DNA from 2 places in the Metapseudomonas lalkuanensis genome. Region 2 is predicted to be linked to the other one. Evidence: predicted binding sites of a transcription regulator. Region 2 holds the regulator's gene; the other holds the start of a gene.

Region 1 (7,416 bases), 2.5 Mb from region 2:
AGCATGGCCGCCTCGCGCTCGGCGCTGAGCAGCCCCACCGGCACCCGGGTTTCCGGCAGATCGCGGTGTTCCAGATGGAGGGTGAAGCGCTGCACGCCGCTGTCACGGCAGGCGAGGAACGCGGCCAGGTCAGCGGTGAGACGGCGCAGGGGGAACAGCAGCGCCTGGTGGGATTCCACCTCGAAGTTCAGCTCGATGCGCAGGTCGAACTCATCCGGCGGCCGATAACACTCCAGCGCCAGGGGACGGTCGCCCAGCAAGGTATCGAGGTGCTGCAGCACTTCGGCGGGAAAGCGCCTGGCCACCGTCTCGCGGGGCAGCTGCAGCACCTGTTCCAGGTGGCGCAGGCCCATGCGGGCGAAGGCGGTGGCGGCCTCCCGGGCCAGGCCGGCGCGATCCACCGGCATGCGCCCGAGGGCTTCACGCAGTTCACCCTGATTCGCCACCGCCAGGCCGTCGTAGGCGTTGGCCAGCACCCGCGCCGCCGCCGGGTTGGGCGCAACGACGATGCGATGACGAAAGCCCAGGGCTGCCAGTTCCCGCCGTAACCTGGCCTCGAAGCGTGGCCAGGGACCGAACAGGGCGAAGCTGGATTCCACCTCCAGCAGCAGGCAGCGCGGATAGCGCAGGCTGACCTGGGAACTGAAGCGATAGGCCCAGGCGGCCAGCAGTTGCTGCCAGTGCTCGATCCGCGCCGGGTCGTACTCCACCAGGGTGAAATCACGAGTCAGGGCGTGGGCGGCGGTCAGCGACTGGCCAGGGCGCAGCCCCAGGGCCTTGGCCGTCGGGTTGAGGGCACGCAGCACGCGGCGCTGGGGCGTGCCCGTCACCAGCGCCAGGGGCGCTTCGGGGTCGGGATGGACGCGCAGCACGCCATCCAGCGCCAACTGCGGCAGCAATATGCAGGCCCAGCGCATGACGGCATCACCGGGACAGGGCGATCGGCGCCGCGGGTGGCAGGCCGCCCCGGCACTTGAGCACCCGCAGCTGCGCCGGCCAGCCGTCGACGGCAATGCGCAAGGCCGCCGGCGAGGGGTTCAGGGCGGCATCCAGCGGACGGTAGGCGAAGGCCAGGGTCTGGCCGGTTTCGGCGGCCACCTGCAGGCGACGCAGGGCACGATCATCGGCCTGTTGCGGCCAGCACAGCACCGCTGCGCAACTGCCGGAGCGCAGGCATTGCTCGGCCGCCCAGAGGGCATCGCGGCCGCTGGCCTCCACCAGCGCCAGCCAGCGCAGGTCAACGCCGGCAGCCTGCCAGGCCTGTGGATAAGGGATATGCGGCGGCGCCACCAGCACCACACGCTCGGCGCTGGCGGTCAGCCGTGCCAGTGTGGGCCAGAGCAGACGCAACTCGCCCAGGCCCGCGGCCGGAACGAGGATTTCACTGAGCGCGGCCTCAGGCCAGCCACCGCCGGGCAGGACCCGGTCCAGGACGTCGAGGCCGGTGGGCTGCTCGCTGCCAGCCAGCAGAGCGCCGGGCTGTCCCTTCCAGACCCGCCGTTCGTTGAGCAGGGCATCGAGGGCTACGACGGCGCCCATCAGCTCGGCCCGTTAGCGGAAGAGAAAAACGGCAGCCCCGGGGCGGGGCTGCCGAAAGGGCCAGGAACAATCATCAAGGCCATCAGGGGAAATCCTACGGATACTGTATTTATATACAGTAAATCGCAGAGACTTCCTACGGTCAATTCAGAAAAGACGGAAGGCCTGCGAAAGCACGAAACTCCGCAGGCCCGCCGCCCTTCCGTCATTTCACGAAGTGATTACCCCAGCGCTCGGCCTGGCGCACCGACTGCACACGCAGGGTTTTGGCACCCTTCGCCTGCTCGGCGGCAGCGGCGATCTCGTCGTCGATGATCTTCGTCGACAGCGACAGCCAGCTGGTGGCGAAGGCCATGGCGTCCCCATTGATCTCCAGGGCGTTCAGGTCGATGTTGGCGGTGGTGTCGCAGCCCTGGTGGTAGCAGGGATCGAAGGGCTGGCCGGCGGCGCCGCCGTACTTCTGCGCCTGCTCTTCGCTCTTGATGTCTTCGGCGCCGGTGAACAGGCCACCGAAGGGAATGCCCACTTCGAAGAACTGCGCGTAGTCGGAGCGGAAGTCGATCTGGGTGCCTTCGGCAGGCTCGCCACGCAGCTTGAAGTAGGCCTCGAAGAGACGCTCGATGGCAGCCGAGCCGGGCGGGCCCTGCAGGCCGAAGGAAGAGCCGTCGCCGTCATAGATGAAGTTGCCGAAGTTCGGCGAACCGATCATGTCGAAGTTCAGGTACGCCTTGATCTTCTTGCGTTCCTCATCGCTCAGGCTGTTGACGTAGAAGGTCGAGCCCACCAGCCCGGACTCCTCCGCGCCCCACCAGGCGAAACGCACCTTGTTCTGCGGGTGCGCCTTGCGCAGCAGCACGGCCATCTCCAGCAACGCCGCGCTGCCCGAGCCGTTGTCGTTGATGCCGGGGCCCTCGAACACCGAATCCAGGTGTGCGCCGGCCATGACCACGTTCTTCGGATCACCGCGTCGGGTTTCGGCCACCAGGTTGAAGGTCTGCGTCTTCTCGCGGATCACATCCGCCACCATGCGCAATTGCAGGCCGGGGGTCTGGGACCAGGCCACGCCGTTGTCATAGGTGGCGAACAGCGCCGGGATGCCGCCCTCGTAGGTGTCGCCCAGGGTGACGTTTTCCAGGCCCTTGCGCTCCTCGGTATTGCCCTGGTTGAAGATGATCACGCCCGCCGCACCCGCCGCCGCGGCGTTCTCCGCCTTCAGCTCGAAGTTGCAGCTGCCGCGCTGGACCAGGGCGATGGCGCCACTGGGGAATCCGGTGAAATCCTCCGCTTCGCAGCCGCTGGTGGAGGTATTGCCGGCGCCGAGGGACAGGTCCACCGGTACCACCGGGGCGCTGACGTCGCCGGCATCGGTCTGCGACAGGTAGTTGAAGTCCTCCTCCCAGACGTATTCCGCCGGTTGCGGCGTCAATGCCTGCAGGGTGCCCGGTCCCTTGGGAAAGTAGGCGGTGAAGGGGAACGGCTGTACCCGCACCTGGTAGCCGGCGCGCTCCAGGGTCTGCTTCACGTAGTCGATCGAGGCCTGGTAGCCCGGCAGACCGGCAGCGCGATTGCCATCGTTGAGGGTGGCGATGTCCTGCAGCTCCTGCAGGCGGTGCATCACGTTGCTCGCCTGCAGACACCGCGGCAGTCCCACGGGTGTGCCAACCAGCACCGGTGATTTGCAGAGAGCGGGGTTGGGTTTGCCGGGACTCCAGTAATCGCCGAAGGCATCGCCTTCGGGCGCCGGGGCGGCAAGGGTGGAAGTGGAAACGGCTAGAACCAGGGAACCAACAACACGTCTGACGTTGTTCTTGTGGGTCATGACTTCAATCCTTTTGAAGTGGTTGTAGGCGGCCTGCCGTGGCATTGCGCCACTGTCCTGTACGGCATCCTCGGGAACAGGCCTGAGAGAACAGACTGGCGCAAGGTCATTCGGTTCTTCCGGGCATGTGTAAAAAACGTGCACTTTGTCGCCTTTTTCGCAGCAAATTGACGGAGATAGGCCACTGAATAGCCATCAAAAAGATGGCCACCTCATATCACCAGCCCGTACGGCAGGTGCGTAGGTTCTATGCTGAAGGCATCCCCCGATACAGGAAGCAGCCATGTGCGGCCGCTACGTCAGCCCCTCCGATCGCGCCATCGAAGACTATTGGCACATCGGCGCACGGGAATCGGGGCGCTGGATCCAGAGCTTCAATGTGGCCCCCACCAGCCAGGTGCCGATGCTGCGCCTGGATGAACAAGGGGGGTTGGAACTGGTGCCGGCGCGCTGGGGCCTGATCCCCTCCTGGTGGAAAGAGGCGAAGCCGCCGACCATGTCCTTCTTCGCCCGCAGTGAAGAGGCTGCCGGCAAGCCCCTGTGGCGCCAGAGCTTGCGCAGCCACCGCTGCCTGATGCCCGCCCATGGCTGGTACGAATGGAACCCGAATCAACAGGTACGCAACGCCAGCGGCCGCCTGGTCCACCAGCCCTACTACCTCTACAGCCCGAACGACCGGCTCCTGGCCATCGCCGCCATGTGGGCCACCTGGACCGGCCCGGAAGGACAGGCCATCACCTCGTGCGCCCTGCTCACACGGGAAGCCGCACCGGCCATTCGCGCCATCCACCAGCGCATGCCGGTGATACTGCCGCCGGAACAGTTCGCCTTGTGGCTGGACCCCGAAACGCCGGGCGAACAGGTGCAGCAGGTCATCGCCCAGGCACGCGATGACTTCACCGGGCACGCGGTTTCCACACGGGTGAACAGTGCACAGAACGATGACGAGGGATTGATCGAGGCGATTGCCGAGCCAAGCCTCTGAAGGTGCCTGCCCGCCGAAGGTGTTCTACTCGCCTGCCACCAATCGCAATCGGGCGGGCGTCGACGTTCGCACGTCGATATACGAATAGAGGGTCGTGTACGCGCTGATGGCTATCCGTTCAGCCACCAATAGCCGCTCGAACTCCATCATCTGGTCATCCGACCAAGGGACTGCTGCTTCTTCCAGGAAAGCCACCATTGAGATGTGCGCGGCAGAAACATTGAGCGAGAGCCGGCGCAGCTCCGCCCAGTAAACCGGTTCGATCACGAATCGCTCCTGGTGCATCACGCTTCCAGATGCACATGATTAGCAATAGCGTACCAACTTCAAGCTCGCCAGCCGGGAACGAGAAATCCGGTGAACGGCATTTGCAGCCCCACAAACGGACCTCTTCAAGACCAGCGCCCTTTCGTTCGCCCGATGCCGGCATACACTTGTTCCGCACAGGCAGCGGCCAACCGGGGGAGGATTCCCGCCCCCTTCGTCGACGGCCTCCGCTCCCAGGCGCCCTGCCCCAACGGCTAACCGACGACAAGCCGGGTAGCCAAATGCACCTGCCTGGAGCAACAGCCATGAAAACAATCCACCCTGGCCACCCTTCGGCTTCATTCCTCGGCGGCAGTGTCCTGATCCTTTCCACCCTGCTGATCGCAACAGGCTGTGCGCAGAACCCCGATATCAGAAGCAGCCGGGACGGTACGTCCGGCATCACCAGCCGAGCCAATTCCGACTACGTGGATTGCGTGAAAGGTGGCATTCGGCACGACGCCCAGACGTTCACCTCGGAAGAGAACGGCAAGACCCTTCTCTTCGTCGGCAGCACCGATCCCGACAAGGCCTCGGGGCTGGTCGAACTCTCCGACAGCCAGGGACAGAAGCAGTTCTCCGTCTTCCAGCGCAACGCATGGCAGGACAAGGGCCGGCTGATCAATGCGGCGATAATGTGCTCCAACTCCTGAGCCACTGAAAGCAAAAAGCCCCGCAGACCAAGGTCTGCGGGGCTTTTCTGGATATGGCGGGAAGATAGGGATTTGAACCCTAGGTGCCATTGCTGACACAACGGATTTCGAATCCGTCCCGTTCGGCCACTCCGGCATCTTCCCGAACGGCGCGCATGATACCAGCTGAAAGGCCATTGGCGAAGCCCGTCGGGGAGATTTTTTCGCGTGGTTTCAGATGGTTGCGGTGCGAGAGGGATCGCTGCGCGATCCTTGGCGAATGAGTTCGCCCCTACAGGGAGGGGCGAATTGCGGGTGGAGCGATCAGGACGTCAGCTTGGTCAGGGCTTCGCGGTACTTGTCGGCGGTCTTCTGCGCGACTTCGGCGGGTACGGCGGGCGCCGGAGGTTCCTTGTTCCAGCCGGTGGACTCCAGCCAGTCGCGGACGAACTGTTTGTCGAAGCTCGGCGGGTTCTTGCCTTCGACGTAGCTTTCCACCGGCCAGAAACGGCTGGAGTCAGGGGTCAGCACTTCGTCCATCAGGGTCAGGGTGCCGTCTTCGTCAATGCCGAACTCGAACTTCGTGTCGGCGATGATGATGCCGCGGGTGGCGGCGTATTCGACGGCGGTGGTGTACAGGGCGATGGCGGTGTCACGGACCTTGGCGGCCAGTTCCTTGCCGATGATGGCTTCGCACTGCTCGAAGGAGATGTTCTCGTCGTGGTCGCCGACGGCGGCCTTGGTCGAGGGGGTGAAGATGGGCTGCGGGAGCTTGGAGGCTTCCTTGAGGCCAGCCGGCAGCTGGATGCCGCAGACGGTGCCGGTCTTCTGGTATTCCTTCCAGCCGGAGCCGACGATGTAGCCGCGCACGATGGCTTCGACGGCGACGGGCTTCAGGCGCTTGGCGACCACGGCACGGCCCTCCACCAGGGGCAGTTCGGCGGCGGGAACCACGTCTTCCACCTTGTCGCCGGTGAAGTGGTTGGGCACGACGTCCTGGAGCTTGTCGAACCAGAAGTTGGAGATGGCGGTGAGGATCTTGCCCTTGTCGGGAATCGGCTGCTCGAGGATCACGTCGAACGCGGAAAGGCGATCAGTGGCGACCATCAGCATGCGCTTGTCGTCGATTTCGTAAAGGTCGCGGACCTTACCCGAGTAGATCTTCTTCAGGCTGAGGGTGGTGGGTGTGCTCATGTCGTTTTCCGCCTTTATCAAACGAAACAGGCGAAACCCGGGGGTTTCGCCTTGTTGTTTCCACGATTCGCCGCGGTGCGGCGTACCTCTTGCTCTTAGCCGAGGTTTTCCTGGATCAGGGTCAGCACGCGGCGCGCCACATCGGCGGGAGCCACGGTGTTGATGTCCTTCTCCACGGTGACCTGGACGCTCTCGCCAACGCGGGTCAGGCGAACCTGGTAACGCTCGGCGCGGGCTTCGATCTCCTCCTCGCTGGGGTCGCTGCCCCAGAGGCTGGCGAAGAAGCCGGGTTTCTCGTCTTTCTTCACGGCGCCTTCGGCGAGGTTGATGTAGTAGACGCCCAGGCTGCGGTTCAGGTCGTCGACGCGAACGTCGGCGGTTTCCAGGGCGCGGCCGACGCTGGACCAGGAACGGTCGAAGTCGGCACCAAGGCTGAGCATGGGGTTGCCGTTGCCGTCCTCGGACAGGGTCACGCGGCTCGGAGCGTCGAAGTCGCGGGCGGCGAGCAGGGACACGGAACCGCCTTGTTCGGCACTGCGCGCCATGCTGGCGAGCATTTCATCCAGCAGCGCGGCTTCCAGGCTCGGGCTGTCGGAGCGGCTCGGCCAGCCGGTGTCGGCGGTGCTGCCGGCCGGACGGGAGGTGGTCAGGACGAAGATTTCGCTGGTATTGCGCTGCACACCCGGCTCGATACGCACACGGGCGCGGATTTCGCTGTCCGGCTCGACACCGCTGACGCGACTGCCCAGGCGACGGGCCAGGGGACCGGAGAGCTGGTCGAGGCGCTGCCAGTCGGTACTGAATTCACCGGTCTGCGGACGTTCGTCGGCGATGCGGAAGCCGCCGTCTTCGAAGAACTGGCGAGCTACCGGCCAGACTTCGGCCGGCACGCGCTGGGCAACTACCCAACGGGAGTCGCCGCTCTTCTGCAGGCTGTAGTC
Region 2 (7,416 bases):
CATTTCCCGGGGAACGGTGGAAGAGAAGATCCAGCAACTGCAAGCGCAGAAAGCCGCACTGGCGAGAGGCATTCTGGACGGCCGCGAGAAGGAAGGCTGGCGATTGGCCGAAGAGGACATCGATGCCCTGTTCGCCCCCTTGCCCCGACTAAGCTGAACCGCAGGGAGGGCTGCGTGCAGGCGTGTTGAAAGACCTCAGCCTTTCAGCACGTGAGCCAGCACGCCACGCACCTTGCCGATACCCTCGGCCAGGGCAGCCTCGATCTCGGCCATGGTGATGATGCCTTCGGACTTGCCGGCGGCTGGATTGACCACCAGAGACAGGCAGGCATAAGGCAGGTTCAGCTCACGCGCCAGCGCTGCCTCAGGCATGCCGGTCATGCCGACGATGTCGCAGCCATCACGCTCCAGACGGACGATCTCGGCCACGGTTTCCAGGCGCGGACCCTGGGTGCAGCCATAGACGCCAAAGTCACTGTGCGGGAAGTCGCAGGCGTTCAGGGCCTCCAGCAGCCGGGCACGCACCCCTTCGTCATAGGGGTGGCTGAAATCAATATGGGTGACGTGATCCAGGTCACCCTCGAAGAAGGTGCCGATGCGCCCGTGGGTGTAGTCGATCACCTGATGCGGCACAACCAGGTGGCCACTGCCCATGGCCGGATGGATGCCACCTACCGCGTTCACCGCAATCACCGCCTGGGCACCGGCATGCCTGAGGGCCCAGAGGTTGGCGCGGTAGTTCACCTGGTGGGGCGGAATCCGGTGCGGATGACCGTGACGAGCCAGGAACAGCACGTCATGCCCGGCATATTCGCCACGGACGATACCTGCCGAAGGCGCGCCGTAGGGCGTTTCAGGGTTGAGCAGGGCTTTCATGCTCAGGCCTTCGAGCTGAGTCAGGCCTGTTCCACCAATGATGGCGTAGACGGTCATGTCGGTTCCTCAATCGATCAACTGAGCATCGCGCAGGGCCGCAACGGCCTGCAGCCAGCGGGGATCCTGGCGGTATTCGGTACCTGGGAAAGCGCGGCGGCGCATCCGTGCCAGGCTGGCCGGCGGCTTGGCGCCAAGACGCTGCAGACGCGCCAGGGCCAGCTCGGCAGAAGCGCGGTCGTTGCACACCAGCCCCATGTCACAACCGGCGGTCAGCGCCGCCTCGATACGCTCGGCGGCATCGCCGACCACGTGGGCACCCGCCATTGACAGGTCATCGCTGAAGATGACGCCGGAGAACTTCAGTTCGCCGCGCAGGATTTCCTGCAGCCATCGCCGGGAGAAGCCGGCGGGCTGATTGTCCACCTGCGGATAGATGACGTGTGCCGGCATCATGCCGTCCAACTCGGAAGCCAGACGGGCGAAGGGAACCAGGTCGCTCTGGCGTATCTGCTCCAGGCTGCGCTCGTCGGTAGGGATCGCCACATGGGAGTCGGCCTCCGCCCAGCCGTGGCCGGGGAAGTGCTTGCCGGTCGCGGCCATGCCGGCCTGGCGCAGGCCACGGATGAAGGCACCCGCCAGGCGCGCAGCGCGCTCCGGGTTGCCTTCGAACGCGCGGCTGCCGACTACTGCACTGCGCTGGTGGTCGAGGTCCAGGACCGGCGCAAAGCTGATGTCCAGGCCAACGGCGAGCACTTCGGTCGCCATCAGCCAGCCGCACTGCTCCGCCAGTTGCTCGGCGTTGTCGTTGTCCGCGAGGGCACGCATGGCGGGCAGGCGCAGGAAGCCCTGTCGCAGACGTTGCACGCGGCCGCCTTCCTGGTCGACCGCGAGGATCAGGTCGGGGCGAACCGCGCGGATGGAAGCACAGAGCTCACGCACCTGGCGCGGGCTTTCGATATTACGGGCAAAGATGATCAGTCCGGCGACTTCCGGCTGACGGAGGATCTGCCGATCCTCGGCGGTCAGCCAGGTGCCGCCGATATCCAGCATCAGGGAACCTTGCATGGAAAATCCTTAAGAGAGTTGTGCCACCGCCCAGTCCGGGCAAGGCGCTTCGTCTATGCGTACCGCACAGTGGACGGGCACGCGATCGAAGAGTTCCAGCACATCGGCGTTGCGCAGACGAATGCAACCATGGGATAGCGGAACACCCATGGGTTCGCTGTCCGGCGTGCCGTGCAGATAAATGTAGCGGCGGAAGCTGTCCACCTGGCCGAGGCGATTGCGGCCAGGCTCGCGACCGCTCAGCCAGAGGATGCGGGTGAGAATCCAGTCCCTACCGGGAAAGCGTTCATGCAACTCGGCATTCCAGACCTCACCGGTCCAGCGCCGCCCACGCAGGACAGCACCAAGGGGCAAGCCGTCGCCGATTCGCGCGCGGATCTGGTGCAGTCCTCGGGGGGTGCAGTTGGAGCCATTGGTTTCGCCCGCGCCATTCAGGGCGGTGGAAACTGGCATGCGCAGCACCAACTGCCCTTCGGCAAAGCCATAGAGCTGCTGGTCGGCGATGGAGATATGCAGGAGATCGAGGTTTTGCATGGGCCGCAAGCTTAGCCGATCAGCCTGCCTGCGCCCAAGTGGATTTAAGCCTTGGCGGGTGCTGCCGGCGCCTTGATGCGCGGCTTGAGCACCGCACTGGCCAACGCATCGTCAGTCACTCCGGTTTCAGCACGCATGCCGGCTGCCAGGAACGGAACCATCAATCGCATCACCTGCTCGATGGAGGTGTTCACGCCAAAGTCGTTTTCCGCCATTGCGCGCAGCGCCTTGATACCCGACATGCTGAACGCCGCGGCGCCGAGCATGAAATGCACGCGCCAGAAGAGCTCAAGCGGCGGCACCTTGGGTGCGGATTCGTTCACCAGCAGCATGTAGCGGCGGAAAACCTTGCCGTAAACCTCTTCGAGGTACTTGCGCAGGTGGCCCTGGCTCTGACTGAATGCGAGTCCGAGCAAACGCATGAAGATCGACAGGTCATTACCGCTACGGGGCTTTACCGCGAGGGCCTGCTCGACGAGCATTTCCAGTAGCTCTTCGAGGCTGGCCTTGCTCTCCGCCTTGGATTGGCGGCGGTCCAGCTCTCGTTCAAGGCTCTGGCAGAATGGACCGAGGAAGCGCGAGAAGACCGCCTGGATCAGCGCCTTCTTCGAGCCGAAGTGATAGTTCACAGCCGCCAGGTTGACCCCGGCCTTACTGGTGATCAGGCGCAACGAGGTCTCGGCGAAGCCTTTTTCCGCGAACAGCTGTTCCGCAGCATCCAGAATGCGTTCTACGGTTTCCGACTGGGCCATGGCTCCTCCGCCTGACAAACACTTGTTTGAAACATACGTTTCAGCCCGCCAGCTTGTCAAGCCGTGCTCACCATTATCTGACGCCATGGTCACTCACCGGGCCAGCGGATTTTCCCGACCATCGGTCGCCCCTTCTACTTTCCCTCCTCAAAAAAGAAGCGTTGCCAAGGCTGGATCACTGTATATAATTCCAGTCACTGTATAAAAAGACAGAGCGCCACCATGCTGAAACTGACGCCCCGCCAAGCCGAGATTCTCGCATTCATCAAGCGCTGCCTTGAAGACAATGGCTTCCCTCCGACCCGCGCGGAAATTGCCCAGGAACTCGGCTTCAAGTCCCCCAATGCCGCCGAAGAACACCTCAAGGCCCTGGCCCGCAAAGGCGCGATCGAGATGACGCCAGGCGCCTCTCGCGGCATTCGCATCCCCGGATTCGAACCCGGCAACAATGAAGTCGATGGCCTTCCGGTGATCGGCCGAGTCGCCGCCGGCGCGCCGATTCTGGCCCAGCAGAACATCGAAGAATCCTGCCGTATCAACCCCGACTTCTTCCATCCCCGCGCCGACTACCTGCTGCGTGTTCGCGGCATGTCGATGAAAGATATCGGTATCTACGACGGCGATCTGCTGGCCGTACACAGCACCCGCGAAGCCCGTAACGGACAAGTGGTCGTTGCCCGTCTGGGCGAAGAAGTCACCGTAAAGCGCTTCAAGCGTGAAGGCGACAAGGTCTGGCTGATTGCCGAGAACCCCGAGTTCGCCCCCATCGAAGTGAACCTGGATGAACAGGATCTGGTGATCGAAGGTTTGAGTGTCGGCGTGATCCGCCGCTAAAGGAGGCCTTATGCAGTTCCCGCAGTCGCTTGGTCGGTCCCAGCTTCCCCTGTTCCACGATGCCATCCTGGCCAATCCCGTGGTACCGATGCTGACCGAAGTGGTCGAAGATCCGCGCCCGGAAGAGCCGGAAGCGTTCAGCGAACTGTCCCTGCGCGGCGCCACCGGGCACTGCCGGAACCTCCTGGCCTCGGTATTGCGGGAACTGAGCGAGGAACAGGACGCGCGCTGGCTGACGCTGATCGGCGCCCCCGCCGGCCTGACCCGCGACTGGCTGCGCGACTCCGGACTCAATCGGGAACGTATCCTGATCCTGCAACCTCGCGGTGAGCAAAGTGCCCTGGAACTGGCTTGCGAGGCCCTGCGACTGGGCCGCAGCCACACCGTCGTCAGCTGGCTGCAGCTCGGCCAGAAAGCCAAGCAACAACTGGCCCAAGCCGCGCGCAAAGGCGGCGCACAGAGCCTGAACATCCTGTTGGGTTGATTAAGCGACGGGGCCAGGGAAGACCTGGGCCCTGTGACATCAGACGGTAACCGAATCAGCGGAAGATCCGGCTCCAGAGATCAATGCAGGACGCGCGGACCTTCATGATGGTCCATATCACCTTCCGCCAGACGGCCAGCCATCTGAACGCCAACGTTCAGCATGGCCTTGGCGACTTCCAGATGGTGCCCCTGCAGGAACGCCTTGGCATCAGCGGAGAAATCCAGCGTCACCAATGCTTCCTCGTCCTCGGCCCGGCGCAGGATGATGCGCCCGTCAGGCAGTTCGACTATTTCCAGAAAGGACGTTGGCATAGGTTCAGATCTCCACGAAAGCGGCCATTGTACCAGCGAGCCGCCAGCACGCCCTAGCCCGTCGATCAAATCAGCATTCGCTGAGCGTTTCCCGGAAGCGCAAGGCGAGGGATTTCAGATTCTGTCTCCACGACTCAAGGCACTCCCGCGACAGCGGCGCCTCTTCCTTTTCCACACTGACCGCAGTGATCAGCGGCAAGGTCGGATCGACCTTGGCCTGCCTGGGCGCCTGGGGCGGCTGGAACAACGCGAAATAGGCGGCAAGGAGCTCGGCCAACCAGGTTTCCCGCTGCTGGGCCAGTTCCACCAGCTCGGCCAGCTCAGGGCTGGGGGCAGCAGCCAGCACTTCTTGCGTCAGCAGTAATTCGACACGCGGAGCGTTGGCTTCCGGAAGACGGTAGTAACCAGCGATTTCATGACACAGGCCAAGCAATGCACCGTAGAGGTGGAAGAGCGATGCTTCCCGCTCGGATTGCACCAGCGCCTGGGCGTTCATCGCCCTGCCCTCCTCCGCCTTGCGCCAGGATTCCAGCGACAGGCCTGCGAAGAAGATCTTCTGGTTGGTGCGGGTATAAAGCTCGTGGGCCATGACGGCGCCCTCCACAGGTGATTCCGGCAGTATATGCGCGCCCGGTGCCGGGCGCGCTGCAGTCGGTCAGCGCTTGTCTTCGACCTTCCACTTGCCGCCATCGAAGAAGGCACGCCAGCCGGTGGGCTTGCCGTCCACCTCGGTCTGCACGTACTGCTCCTTTGTCTTGCGACTGAAGCGAATTACCGCCGGACGTCCCTCGGGGTCCTTCTTCGGCGCGTCGAGCAGGTAGTGATACTTCGCGTCCAGCTCATCCTTGTGCGGGATCAGTTCCTGTACCAGCGGTGCACGGGTTTCTCGGTTCTTCGGGAACTGGCTGGCAGCCAGGAACAGGCCGGAAGCGCCATCGCGCAGCACATAGATATCGTCGACCTTCTCGCACTTCAGTTCCGGCATGCGAATCGGATCGATCTTCGGCGGCGCAGCCTCGCCGCTCTTCAGCAGCTTGCGGGTGTTCTTGCAACTGGCGTTGGTGCAGCCGAAGAACTTGCCGAAGCGCCCTGTCTTGAGCTGCATCTCGCTACCGCACTTGTCGCACTCCAGGCTCGGACCTTCGTAGCCCTTGATGCGGTACTGGCCCTGCTCGATCTCGTAACCCGAGCAATCCGGGTTGTTGCCGCAGATATGCAGTTTGCGGGTTTCATCCAGCAGATAAGCATCCATAGCAGTCGCGCAGATCGGGCAGCGATGCTTGCCCCGCAAAACGCGGGACTCCGATTCACCCTCGTCGTCCGCGGCGATTTCGTCGCCCGGCACGAGGTTGATGGTGGCCTTGCAGCGCTCCTTCGGCGGCAGGCTGTAGCCCGAGCAACCGAGGAACACGCCGGTCGAGGCGGTACGGATCATCATCGGACGACCGCACTCGCGACAGGGAATATCGGTCAGCGTAGGCTGATTGGCGCGCATGCCCTTGTCGGTGCCTTCGGCCAGCTCCAACTTCTTCCTGAAGTCGCCATAGAACTCGTCCAGCAGGTGCTTCCAGTCGCGCTCGCCCTGTGCGACGTCGTCCAGATGCTCTTCCATGCCGGCGGTGAAGCCGTAGTCCATCAGGTTGGCGAAGCTTTCGTTCAGGCGCTCGGTAACGATGTCGCCCATCTTCTCCGCGTAGAAACGACGGTTGTGCACGGTGACGTAGCCGCGCTCCTGAATGGTGGAGATGATCGCCGCGTAAGTGGACGGACGGCCGATGCCACGTTTTTCCAGTTCCTTGACCAGGCTGGCTTCGGAGTAGCGCGCCGGCGGCTTGGTGAAGTGCTGGCTGGGCTCGAGCTTGAGCAGTTCGAGCAGTTCGCCCTCGCTCATTTCTGGCAGGACATCGTCCTCGCCCGGCTTGCTCTGCTGCGGCAGTACGCGGGTGTAACCGTCGAACTTGAGAATGCGGCCCTTGGCGCGCAGCTCGAACTTGCTGGCGGTGACGCTGACACTGGTAGACAGATACTCGGCCGGCGGCATCTGGCACGCCACGAACTGGCGCCAGATCAGGTCGTACAGACGCTCGGCATCACGTTCCATGCCAGACAGCTGGTTCGGCCGCAGGTTGACGTCGGAGGGACGGATCGCCTCGTGGGCCTCCTGGGCGCCTTCCTTGCTGGAGTAGACGTTCGCCTTGGACGGCAGGTATTTCTGACCGAACTCGCCCTCGATGAAACCACGCACCATGGCAATGGCGTCGGCGGAAAGGTTGGTCGAGTCGGTACGCATATAGGTGATGTAGCCGGCCTCATAGAGGCGCTGGGCCATCATCATGGTCTTCTTCACCCCGAAGCCCAGGCGGTTGCTCGCGGCCTGCTGCAGGGTGGAGGTAATGAAGGGCGCGGACGGACGACTGGAGGTCGGCTTGTCCTCACGCTTGGCAACGGTGTAGCTGGAAGCCTTGAGCTTCTCCAGGGCGGCCATGGCCTGGGCTTCGTTCAGCGGCTTGAAGGCCTCACCGTTCTCACGCGCCACTTCGAAACGAACTTTGGCGCC

What was found. Region 2 encodes LexA, which represses DNA repair genes until DNA is damaged. Its sites were predicted from a motif close to CTGTNTNNNNANACAG; they were not measured.
Region 1: imuA (translesion DNA synthesis-associated protein ImuA) is a predicted target of LexA. The motif match lies at 1,643-1,658, and genes of this name have one in related genera.

What each region holds. Positions count from the first base shown of each region.
Region 1 covers NZ_CP043311.1:4,617,453-4,624,868, forward strand. Annotated here, with positions in the region: gene FXN65_RS21285 (Y-family DNA polymerase) at 1-917, opposite strand, end outside; gene imuA (translesion DNA synthesis-associated protein ImuA) at 925-1,539, opposite strand; gene FXN65_RS21295 (M28 family metallopeptidase) at 1,745-3,358, opposite strand; gene FXN65_RS21300 (SOS response-associated peptidase) at 3,642-4,343, shown strand; gene FXN65_RS21305 (hypothetical protein) at 4,368-4,610, opposite strand; gene FXN65_RS21310 (hypothetical protein) at 4,916-5,302, shown strand; tRNA gene FXN65_RS21315 (tRNA-Ser) at 5,357-5,446, opposite strand; gene FXN65_RS21320 (phosphoribosylaminoimidazolesuccinocarboxamide synthase) at 5,606-6,475, opposite strand; gene bamC (outer membrane protein assembly factor BamC) at 6,571-7,416, opposite strand, start outside.
Region 2 covers NZ_CP043311.1:2,092,270-2,099,685, reverse strand. Annotated here, with positions in the region: gene FXN65_RS09870 (DEAD/DEAH box helicase) at 1-157, shown strand, start outside; gene FXN65_RS09865 (S-methyl-5'-thioinosine phosphorylase) at 196-933, opposite strand; gene nagZ (beta-N-acetylhexosaminidase) at 943-1,941, opposite strand; gene FXN65_RS09855 (L,D-transpeptidase) at 1,951-2,475, opposite strand; gene FXN65_RS09850 (TetR/AcrR family transcriptional regulator) at 2,520-3,227, opposite strand; gene lexA (transcriptional repressor LexA) at 3,450-4,061, shown strand; gene sulA (SOS-induced cell division inhibitor SulA) at 4,072-4,545, shown strand; gene FXN65_RS09835 (hypothetical protein) at 4,626-4,859, opposite strand; gene FXN65_RS09830 (DUF6586 family protein) at 4,930-5,448, opposite strand; gene topA (type I DNA topoisomerase) at 5,515-7,416, opposite strand, start outside.